One region of the Streptomyces sp. NPDC050564 genome, then DNA from elsewhere that is predicted to be linked to it. Evidence: riboswitches for the same ligand, from Rfam matches in the RefSeq annotation. Region 1 holds a riboswitch; the other holds the start of a gene.
The links. A riboswitch is a leader RNA that binds a small molecule or an ion and turns the genes downstream of it on or off. The one in region 1 is predicted to bind thiamine pyrophosphate.
Positions count from the first base shown of each region.

Region 2: another riboswitch for thiamine pyrophosphate. It lies ahead of thiO (glycine oxidase ThiO); the one in region 1 lies ahead of thiC (phosphomethylpyrimidine synthase ThiC).

Region 1 covers NZ_JBITGS010000014.1:190,414-196,044, forward strand. Annotated here, with positions in the region: gene ACIBK0_RS23385 (VWA domain-containing protein) at 1-1,258, opposite strand, end outside; gene thiC (phosphomethylpyrimidine synthase ThiC) at 1,353-3,182, opposite strand; TPP riboswitch at 3,175-3,331, opposite strand; gene ACIBK0_RS23395 (YibE/F family protein) at 3,403-4,872, shown strand; gene ACIBK0_RS23400 (SsgA family sporulation/cell division regulator) at 4,934-5,371, opposite strand; gene ACIBK0_RS23405 (IclR family transcriptional regulator) at 5,471-5,631, opposite strand, start outside.
Region 2 covers NZ_JBITGS010000006.1:99,700-105,330, reverse strand. Annotated here, with positions in the region: gene ACIBK0_RS11620 (thiazole synthase) at 1-737, opposite strand, end outside; gene thiS (sulfur carrier protein ThiS) at 741-941, opposite strand; gene thiO (glycine oxidase ThiO) at 938-2,104, opposite strand; TPP riboswitch at 2,102-2,215, opposite strand; gene ACIBK0_RS11605 (hypothetical protein) at 2,268-2,609, shown strand; gene ACIBK0_RS11600 (NAD(P)/FAD-dependent oxidoreductase) at 2,696-3,931, shown strand; gene ACIBK0_RS11595 (Rv2175c family DNA-binding protein) at 4,148-4,513, shown strand; gene thiE (thiamine phosphate synthase) at 4,715-5,374, shown strand; gene metF (methylenetetrahydrofolate reductase [NAD(P)H]) at 5,512-5,631, shown strand, end outside.

The sequences.
Region 1 (5,631 bases):
CCCGCAGCTCCTTCTCGATCTCCTTGTTGCGATAGACACCTCCGTCGGAGAAGAACAGCACCAGGGTGGGATCGGCGGCCGGATGCTCACGCACATACGTCCGGACCTCGGCGATCACCTTCTGCTCCTCGTTCTGGATCCCGACCGCGCGCATGTCCACCTGCCCCTGCCTCAGCCCCTTCCGCGGCTTCTTGCTCCGTCGGAACAGGCTCAGCTCACCGACCCGGACGTGGAGCTCCAGCCACTCGGGCAGTTCCCCCAGACCGAGATCCGGCAGCCGGGCCGCATGGGACCCGAACGTCCACGCCTGCATCACTCCGTCGTCGTCCAGCTGCGCGGCCACCGCGGCCATCCGCTCCACCACGTCGGCCACGACGCCCTTCGAGTACAGGAAGGACATCGACCCGGAGGCATCGAGCACCAGCACGACACGCGCCATGACCCCCTCCGCCCCCCGCTTGCGCAGACTGACCGCCACCTGCTCCTTGCGCAGGGAGAGCCGCTTGCGCATGTCCACAGGCAACTGCTCCTCGCCCTTGGTGAGGCGGGGGACGGGTCCTGGGGGCGCCGACGGAACCTGCGGGGCGGGCGGGACCACAGGCGGCACGACGGGCGGTCCCGCGGACGGCACCACCGGTGGGCCCGCGGCAGTCACCGCGGGCGGCACCGCCGACGCAGCACCCGTCCCGGACCCGGAGCCGGCGGCAGGCGCAGAGGCCCCGGCCTCGTCGTCCACACTGATCCCGAAGTCGGTGGCCAGGCCCGCGAGACCGGACGCGTAGCCCTGTCCGACCGCGCGGAACTTCCACTGGCCGCCCCGCAGATACAGCTCACCACCGATGAACGCCGTCTCCGTCGTGGCCTCCATCTCGAAGCGCGCGAGCTCCTGCCGCGTCCCGGCGTCGAGCAACGTCAGCGTCAGTCCGGACAGCTGACCGAAGGTGCCGCCGTCGGCCGAGGCGCACAGGACGACCCGCTCGATGCCCGGCTCCAGGGCGCGCAGATCAACTCCGACCGTGTCCGTCGTGGCTCCGCCGTCCCGCCGCTTCCCGAGGTGCCGTACGGCCCCGGAGGCATGCTGCGGCTGGTTGTAGAAGACGAAGTCCCCGTCGTCCCGCACCCGTCCACCCGCACCGAGCAGCAGCGCCGAGGCATCGGCGTCCGGCGCACCGGGCCCCCCGGCCCAGCCGAGCACGACCTGAACAGCCCCGGCGGCCACGGGAAGGTTGGCGCCCTTGCTCATGGATGTCGCTGTCATGCGCCCAGTCTGCCGACAGAACCCGGTCCCGGAGCCGTCCGATGCACATGCGCGAGCCTCGGACGGCTCCGAACACCACGCACTCGTGCGCGCCTCAGTCCGCCAACGGCAGATAAACCCGGTTGCCCGCTGCCGCGAACTCCTTGGACTTCTGCGCCATGCCCTCCTCGATCTCCACCTGCGAACCGCCGTGCTCGCGGCGGATGTCCTGCGAGATCTTCATCGAGCAGAACTTCGGCCCGCACATGGAGCAGAAGTGGGCCGTCTTGGCGGGCTCGGCCGGCAGTGTCTCGTCGTGGAACTCCCGTGCCGTGTCCGGGTCGAGGGCCAGATTGAACTGGTCCTCCCACCGGAACTCGAAGCGGGCGTCGGACAGCGCGTCATCCCATTCCTGCGCACCGGGGTGCCCCTTGGCGAGGTCGGCTGCGTGGGCGGCGATCTTGTAGGTGATGACGCCGGTCTTGACGTCGTCACGGTTGGGCAGGCCCAAGTGCTCCTTGGGCGTGACATAGCAGAGCATGGCCGTGCCCCACCAGGCGATCATCGCGGCACCGATGCCGGAGGTGATGTGGTCGTACGCCGGCGCGACGTCCGTCGTCAGCGGGCCCAGCGTATAGAACGGAGCTTCATCACAGATCTCCTGCTGAAGGTCGATGTTCTCCTTGATCTTGTGCATCGGGACATGCCCCGGCCCTTCGATCATGGTCTGTACGTTGAAACGCTTGGCGATCGTGTTGAGTTCCCCGAGCGTCCTCAACTCCGCGAACTGCGCAGCGTCGTTGGCGTCCGCGATGGAGCCGGGCCGCAGGCCGTCGCCGAGTGAGTACGTGACGTCGTACGCCGCGAGGATCTCGCAGAGCTCCTCGAAGTTCTCGTACAGGAACGACTCCTTGTGGTGCGCCAGGCACCAGGCCGCCATGATCGAGCCGCCGCGCGAGACAATGCCTGTCTTGCGGTTCGCGGTGAGCGGCACATACGGCAGGCGCACGCCCGCGTGGACCGTCATGTAGTCCACGCCCTGCTCAGCCTGCTCGATGACCGTGTCCTTGTAGATCTCCCAGGTCAGCTCCTCGGCGCGGCCGTCGACCTTCTCCAGCGCCTGGTAGAGCGGCACCGTGCCGATGGGGACGGGGGAGTTGCGCAGCACCCACTCGCGGGTGGTGTGGATGTTGCGGCCGGTGGACAGGTCCATGACCGTGTCGGCGCCCCAGCGGGTCGCCCAGGTCATCTTCTCGACCTCCTCCTCGATGGAGGACGTCACGGCCGAGTTGCCGATGTTGGCGTTGACCTTCACCAGGAACCGCTTACCGATGATCATCGGCTCGATCTCCGGGTGGTTGACGTTCGCGGGCAGCACCGCGCGCCCCGCGGCGATCTCCTCGCGTACGACCTCGGGGTCGACGTTCTCGCGGACCGCTACGAACTCCATCTCGGGCGTGATCTCACCGCGGCGGGCGTACGCGAGTTGCGTCACCGCCTGTCCGGGGCGGCCCCTGCGCGGCTGGCGCGGCCGGCCCGGGAAGACCGCGTCGAGGTTGCGCAACCCCCCACGCGGCGACGTGTGCTTGACCCCGTCGTCCTCGGGGCGGACCGGACGGCCCGCGTACTCCTCGGTGTCGCCGCGGGCGATGATCCAGTTCTCGCGCAGCGGCGTCAGACCCCTGCGTACGTCGGTGTCGACGGTCGGATCGGTGTACGGGCCGGAGGTGTCGTACAGCGTGACGGACTGCCCGTTGGTGAGGTGCACCTGGCGGACCGGCACTCGTAGATCAGGGCGTGAGCCGCCGAGATACGCCTTGTGCCAGCCGATGGACTTCCCGGCCTCGCCGTTCTCGGCCGGGGCGGATGCCCCACCGTTCTCGGCCGGAGCAAGCGCCCCATCCGTCTGGCTGGAGGCAGGCGTGCGTACGTCCTTGTTGGTCATGAGACCTACTCCCTACGCCGGCATTACCCGGTAACAGGTTCGGCGGTCGACGCAGCGGCTTCCGTCCGTCGATGTTTCATGTGAAACATCGCCAAGACGAAGGTCAGCGCCCTCTCAGCCCGGTGCTCCGAGCTCCCGCGTGTGCAAAGGTGCCTCCACGCTAGCGTCATATCTGGCGCGCTGAACAGAGGGCCCCCTTCGTTCTTGCGATGATCGGGCGGTGACCACAATGCAGCAGCCTCCGTTCCCACCGTCCGATCCGCCTCGCGGGTCCGGCTCCGGTGGCGGCCATGGACACGGTTCCGGCGACGGCCGCGGACATGGACCGGGCGGTGGCGGCCATGGGCCGGGCCCCGGCGACAGCCATGGTCCTGGCGGCGCGCACGGCCACTCGCACAGTCACAGCCACGGCCCTGCAACGCCCGTCTCCAAGCACCTGCGCAAGGTCATCGCCGCGGTACTGATCCCCTTCGCGACGGCGGTCCTCGTGGGACTCGTGGTGCTCTGGCCCGGCGGCGCCCCGTCGCACGAGCGCACTGGCGTCGGCTTCGACCGGCAGACCCAGCAGGCGACGGTCGCCAAGGTCGACAAGGTGGACTGCAAGTCCGTGAACGCCTCGGGGGAGACCCCGACCGGTGACACGTCCACGGCCGAGGGCTCCTCCGCGCAACAGCAAGCGACGGGTGACTGCAAGAAGGCGACGATTCGGATCGACACCGGCAAGGACAAGGGCCGTACGTTCACCGAGATCGTCCAGCCGGACCAGTCGCGGCAGTTGCACCAGGGCGAGAAGGTCGTGGTCGCGTACGAGCCCTCCGCGCCCAAGGACTTGCAATACTCGGTCACCGACGTGAACCGGAAGTTCCCCCTGGCGCTGCTCGCGGGGATCTTCGCGCTGGTCGTCGTGGTGGTGGGCCGGATGCGCGGCGTCATGGCGCTCATCGCGCTGGCCATCAGCTTCCTGATCCTGAATTTCTTCATCCTGCCGGCGATCCTGCATGGCTCGGACCCGCTGATCGTGGCGGTCGTCGGGGCCAGCGCCATCATGCTGATCGCGCTCTACATGTGCCACGGCCTCTCGGCCCGCACGTCGGTGGCCGTCATCGGCACACTGCTCTCGCTGGTGCTGATCGGCGTGCTCGGCTCCGTCTTCATCGGCTGGGCGGCGCTGACCGGAAACACCGACGACAACACCGGCCTGATCCATGGCTTGTATCCGTCCATCGACATGAGTGGTCTGCTGCTCGCGGGCGTCATCATTGGTTCGCTCGGTGTGCTCGACGATGTGACGGTGACGCAGACGTCCGCGGTCTGGGAGCTGCACGAGGCGAATCCGACGATGGGCTGGCGTGGCCTGTACCGCGCGGGCATCCGCATCGGCCGCGACCACATCGCATCCGTCGTCAACACCCTTGTCCTGGCGTACGCGGGCGCCGCGCTGCCACTGCTGCTGCTCTTCTCGATCGCGCAGAGCAGCGTGGGCGCGGTCGCCAACAGCGAGCTGGTCGCCGAGGAGATCGTGCGCACCCTGATCGGCTCGATCGGCCTGGTCGCCTCGGTGCCGGTGACCACGGCGCTGGCCGCACTGGTGGTCTCCGCGGACCGCACGGACACCAAGGCCGGACCCGTGGAGCCCGCGGGAGCCAGGACGCCGGTACGCAGTGGGAAGGGCCGTCGCCGCAAGCGCTGAGAGCATCCGGCGCCGCGCCCCTTGTGAGGAAGCGTTACTCCACTGGGAGGGTGGCGGTACGTCAGCCCGCGCTCTGCTCCTCCGCCAGAATGCGGTCCAGCGCCTCGTCGAGGTGCGTGTCGAAGTCGGCCAGGGAACGCTCCTGCCCCAGCGGCACCAGTTTGTCCGTGCGGTCGAGGAATGCCACGAGCGGTGCCGCGCCGGACCGGAACAGCGCGTGGTCGCCGCCCACCTGAAGCCGGATCAGCACCTCGCCGAACGCCTCCGGGTCTGCGGGCGCGATGTGCACATCGCCGTCACCGCATGGCCGGCCCACGCCGTCGACCAGCAACTCCCGCCCGAACGCCCAGGTCACAGGAGCGTCTCCGGGCAAATGGAAGGTCAGCCGCACGGCGTACGGATCACAGGTCTCGTATCGGAGTTCCACAGGAATACGGAAGGACAACTCCTCCGACACGAGGAAGTTCATCATGACCTCTGCCTGTACCGACTCGCGCATCGCCTACCCCGTCGTTTGCCGTCGACTGGCCAGGAATCGTCCCCCTGACACTGCTGGAATCTTGCTCAACGTGCACGAGAGATCACAAGGAGTGAGTTTTCAGATACTGATAGAGATCGCGAGTGTCCCTAGCAACTTGCCGATTTCGCTCTGCAATTGGCGTGCGGCGGGCAGCAGTCGCTCGGCCTGATGAGAAGGCAGAGAAATGGCCATCGTCCCCGCAGTTGAGCCTGCCGTGATGGGGATCGCGGCGCAGACGG
Region 2 (5,631 bases), on a different contig from region 1:
TCGGCGAAGTGCCGCCTAGGAATCCGCCCCGCACGGCGGGCGAGCCGCCCCGCGTCCACCGCGTGCTTCATGGCCTCCGCCATCAGGACAGGCTCCTGCGCCCGCGTCACCGCTGAGGCAAGCATCACACCCGCACACCCCAGCTCCATCGCGAGCGCCGCATCGGACGCCGTGCCGGCCCCCGCGTCCAGAATCACCGGCACGCGCGCGTGCTCCACGATCAACTGGAAGTTGTGCGGGTTCCGGATCCCCAGCCCGGACCCGATGGGCGAGCCGAGCGGCATGATGGCGGCGCAGCCGACGTCCTCCAGCTTCCGCGCCAGGACGGGGTCGTCGTTCGTGTACGGCAACACGATGAACCCCTCGTCGACGAGCGTCTCCGCGGCGTCGAGCAGCTCGATCGGGTCGGGCAGCAGCGTGCGCTCGTCGGCGATGACCTCGAGCTTGACCAGGTCCGTGCCCAGGGCCTCACGCGCGAGACGAGCGGTCAGCACGGCCTCGCCCGCGGTGAAACAGCCCGCCGTGTTCGGCAGCACGCGGATGCCGAGCTTGTCGAGCACGGACAGAACCGAGCCGTGCACGGACGCGTCCACGCGCCGCATAGCGACCGTCGTCAGCTCCGTTCCGGAGGCCACCAGCGCGCGCTCCAGCACATCGAGGCTGGGCGCACCGCCCGTGCCCATGATCAGCCGGGACGAGAAGGACGTACCAGCGAGGACAAACGGATCGTCGGCCATGGGTCAGCCTCCCTGCACGGCGGTGAGGACTTCGACGCGGTCTCCCTCGGACAGGGCGGTGGACGACCACTGAGTGCGCGGGACGACGGTTTCGTTGAGCGCGGCGGCCACGCCGGACGGGGCGGCGGTGAGGGTCGCGACGAGCGTGTCGAGAGCGGTCCCCGTGGTGATCTGCTGCCGCTCTCCGTTGACGAAGATGTTCATGCGGGCTGCTCCGTGAGGGCGGCGGCGCCGAAGCGCCGGGGGGTGAAGGGGCGGGCCACGTCGGGGAGTTCACCGGTGGTCAGGACGTGCGCCATGGCGTCACCGGTGACGGGCGTGAGGAGCACCCCGTTGCGGTAGTGCCCGGTGGCGAGGAGGAGGCCGTCCAGCGCGGTCGGTCCGAGGAGCGGAGCGTTGTCGGGGGAGCCGGGGCGCAGCCCCGCCCGGGTCTCCGTGAGCGGCAGCTCGGTGATCCCCGGCACCAGCTCATGGGCGTCGCGCAGCAGCTCGTACACGCCGCCCGCGGTCACCGTCGTGTCCCAGCCCAGCTCCTCGCTGGTCGCGCCCACGACGAGTTCGCCGTTCTCGCGCGGCACCAGATAGACCTGGCTTCCGCGCACGACGGCGCGGACGGTTCGGTTCAGGAAGGGCGCGTACCGGTTCGGCACGGTCAGCCGCAGTACCTGCCCCTTCACCGGCCGCACGGGCGGCAGTACGTCGTCGGGGACGCCCGCCAGACGACCGCTGAGACTGCCTCCGGCGAGCACGACCTGACCGGCGGCCGGCTCGGTGCCGTCCGTGGTGACGACTCCGGCGGCCCGGCCCCCTACGACGCTCAGCCGCTCCGCCCAGGTCCGGTGGAACACCACCCCGGCCCGCTCGCACGCCGTGACCAGGGCCTTGGCGAGCCGGCGCGGATCGATCTGATGGTCGCCGTCGACCCGCAGACCACCGCGTACGCCGGGTGCGAGCATCGGCTCCAGACGGCGGCACTCGCGCCCGCTCAGCCACTCCGAGTCGAGCCCCGACTGCCGTTGCAGGGTGTGCAGTTCCCGCAGATGCGCGCGGTCATCGGCGTCCAGCGCGACGGCCAGCGTGCCGCACTGGCGGTAGCCGAGGTCCTGGCCCGTCGCCTCGGTGAGCTCGGCGGCGAAGTCCGGATAGCGGCGCGCGGAGGCGAGGTTGAGGCCCAGCAGGGTCTGCTCGCCGTAGTGCAGTTCGGTGACGGCGGCGAGCATCCCGGCCGCGACCTGGGCCGCTCCGCCGCCCGGTTCGGGATCCACCACGGCGGTCGTGAACCCGCGTTGCGCGGCCCGCCAGGCCGTCACCAGCCCGATGATTCCGCCCCCGATGACGAGGACGTCTGACGTACGCGTAGGCGACATGGGCGTCCAGCCCCTCCCTTCGCCGGCATGACCCGGATCAGGTTCGTACGGTCGGAGGCCGTCCCAGCCTCCCTCTCAGCCCGGTGCGTCCGGGCTCCCGCGAGTGCTTTACGTTGGCCACCCTAGCCCGCCGCCACCTGTCTCAGTAAGGGAGCCTCCGCCCATGCCCCGCTCGCTCGACGGCCTCGTCCTCGCCCCGGTCGCAGACCAGGCGCCAGGTCAGGTGGGTACCCGCACCCGGTTCACGTACCACGAGAAGGACGGCGAGATCTGGGCCGAGTACGCGGGTGGCGATGTCGTACGCGGGCATCTCGTGGGTACTCGTGAGAGGGACCGCCTCGACTTCCGGTATGTGCAGCTGAAGCGCGACGGCGGCACCTCGTCGGGGCACTGCGTGTCCCGCGTGGTCGAGCTGGCCGACGGGCGGGTACGCCTGGAGGAGACCTGGGAATGGGAGTCGCAGACGGGCAGCGGGACGAGCGTGGTGGAAGAAGTGGACGAATGAGCGTGGGAGGAGTGGACGTGCACTGTGCAACAGGTCACTGAGCACGTCCCCTGACTGACAAATTGTCAGTTGTCTATGGTGATCAGGTGAGCGAGCAGACGCAGGCGCAGTCGCAGGGGCGTACGGCACGGCGAGTCGTCGTCGTGGGCGCGGGCATGGCCGGCGTGCAGACCGCGGTCGCCCTGCGCGAACAGGGCTTCACCGGCAGTGTGACGCTGATCGGCGCGGAGCCCCATCAGCCGTACGACCGGCCACCGCTGTCCAAAGCCGTCCTGCTCGGCAAGGCCGAGGGCTCCGCCTTCGATGTCGACTTCGAGGCACTGGACATCGAACTGCAGCTCGGACGCGAGGCGCTCGGCCTGCGCCCCGAGGACCATGAGCTGGACACTGCCACCGGGCCCGTGCCGTACGACGTCCTGGTCGTCGCGACCGGCGCGGAACCGATTCAGCTGCCGGGCGCGGAGGGAGTGCCCGGGGTCCATCTGCTGCGCACCCTGGACGACGCCGAGCGGCTTCGTCCCGTCCTCGCGCAGCAGCACGACATCGTGGTCGTCGGGGCCGGCTGGATCGGCGCCGAGTTCGCCACGGCGGCGCGCGAGGCGGGGTGCGCGGTGACGGTCGTCGAGGCCGCCGACCGGCCACTCGCCGGCGCGCTGCCCGCCGAGGTGGCGGCGCCGATGGCGGCCTGGTACGCGAGCAGCGGGGCGTCCCTGCGTACGCACGCGCGCGTGGAGCGCATCGAGCCCGGCGCGGTGGTGCTGGACGACGGTTCCCGCGTTCCCGCGGGCGCCGTGGTCGTCGGCATCGGCGCGCGCCCCGCGACCGCCTGGCTGGCCGGCTCCGGCATCGCGCTCGGCGCCCACCGCGAGGTGGTGGCCGACGACCACCTGCGCACCTCCGTACCGGACGTCTACGCGGTCGGTGACTGCGCCTCCTTCCCGTCGGGAAGGTATGAGAACCGCCTGCTGGTCCACCACTGGGACAACGCCCTCCAGGGTCCGCGCACGGTCGCCGCGAACATCATCGGCGAGGCTCCCGCCGCGTACGACCCCGTCCCGTACTTCTGGTCCGAGCAGTTCGGCCGTTTCGTCCAGTACGTGGGCCACCACGCCCCCGCCGACACGACCCTCTGGCGCGGTGACCCCTCCGCGCCCGCCTGGACGGTCTGCTGGCTCCGCGACACGCGCCTGGTCGCCCTCCTGGCGGTGGGCCGACCGAGGGATCTGGCCCAGGGCCGCCGGCTCATCGAGGCGGGCACCCCGATGAACCCGGAACTTCTGGTGGACCCGTCGAAACCGCTGAAGGCGGCGACGGCGGCGTAGCCGACCCCTCTTCAGCCGCCGGAGGAACCCCCGATTCGGCGGAGCCGGAGGACGTTTCGGCGCGACCGCTGGACGGCGGGGCGCCCCGACCGCGGATTCCGGTGGTGTTTCCGGCAGTGCCGAGCGGCGGAAACCCACCCGATCGCAGGAGCGCGGGACCCCGGCTCCGGCGGGACTCGGGTACCGAGTGTCAGTCCGGGATGGCAGGCTTGTCCCGTGACCGAGATTGACGCAAAGATCGATGCTCTCGTCCCCGCCTGGCTCACCCTCCCCGACATCGCCGAACAGCTCGGCGTCGAGGTGACCCGCGTCCGGCAGCTGGTCAAGGAGGGCCAGCTGATCGCCGTACGCCGTGGTGAGAACCGCGCGCTGCACGTCCCCGCCGCCTTCATCGACGGGGACAAGGTCGTCAAGGGCCTGTCCGGCACCCTGACGCTCCTGCGGGACGACGGCTTCACCGACGAAGAGATGCTCGAGTGGCTCTTCACCCCCGACCCGACCCTGCCCGGCACACCCGCGCAGGCTCTCAGCGAGAATCGCGGCACGGAGGTGAAGCGCCGCGCCCAGGCGCTCGCCGTCTGACCTGACAACCGTCCGGCGTACGGACCACGGCGGTCACCGGCCGAACAGCCACCGGATCATCGTGGTCCGGACGCGCCGAAAGGCCACGGGACCACTGCGGTCCGTACGCGCCGAAAAGCCACCGGACCACCGTGGTCCGTACGCGCCGAAAGGCCACGCGGCCGCCGTGGTCCGTACGCACCGACAACGGGGGATATACGCATGCCCGAGAACGCCGCCACCATCGCACGCGCCCAGCTCGCCGACGCCCGCGTCTACCTGTGCACGGACGCTCGCAAGCGCCAGGGCGACCTCGCCGAGTTCCTGGACGCCGTCCTGGAGGGCGGGGTCGACATCGTGCAGCTGCGCGACAAGGGCATGGAGGCGGCCGAGGAGCTGGAACACCTCCAGGTCTTCGCGGACGCCTGCGCACGCCACGGCAGGCTCCTCGCGGTCAACGACCGGGCGGACGTCGCCCACGCGATCGGCGCCGACGTACTGCATCTGGGCCAGGGCGACCTCCCGGTCCCCGCGGCCCGCGCCGTCCTCGGCGACGACGTCCTGATCGGCCGCTCCACCCACGCCGAGTCCGAGGCCGCGGCCGCCGCCGTCCAGGAGGGCGTGGACTACTTCTGCACCGGCCCCTGCTGGCCCACCCCCACCAAGCCGGGCCGCCACGCACCCGGGCTCGACCTGGTCCGTTACACGGCCTCGCTGGGCACCGACCGTCCCTGGTTCGCCATCGGCGGTATCGACCTCGGCAACCTCGACGAGGTGCTGGAGGCGGGTGCCCGGCGTGTCGTCGTCGTACGGGCGATCACCGAGGCGGACGACCCGGGCGCGGCGGCGGCAGAGTTCGCGAAGCGGCTTCGTCACGCATAGTCATCCGGTGGTCGTGCGGAGCAACCGTCCCGCTCCGCCGTCCGATAAATGTCCGAGGGGTGGACAAGAAGTCGACAAAGCGGACAAATCTCATCGGTTCGGTTGGGGGACCGGCGCCCCCTGGCTAACCTGCGGGTATGGCCCTCGGATCTGCTTCCACCAGGACTGATCGCGCACGCACCGTGCGCGACATGCTCGCGACCGGCAAGAAGACGTACTCGTTCGAGTTCTCCGCGCCGAAGACCCCCAAGGGCGAG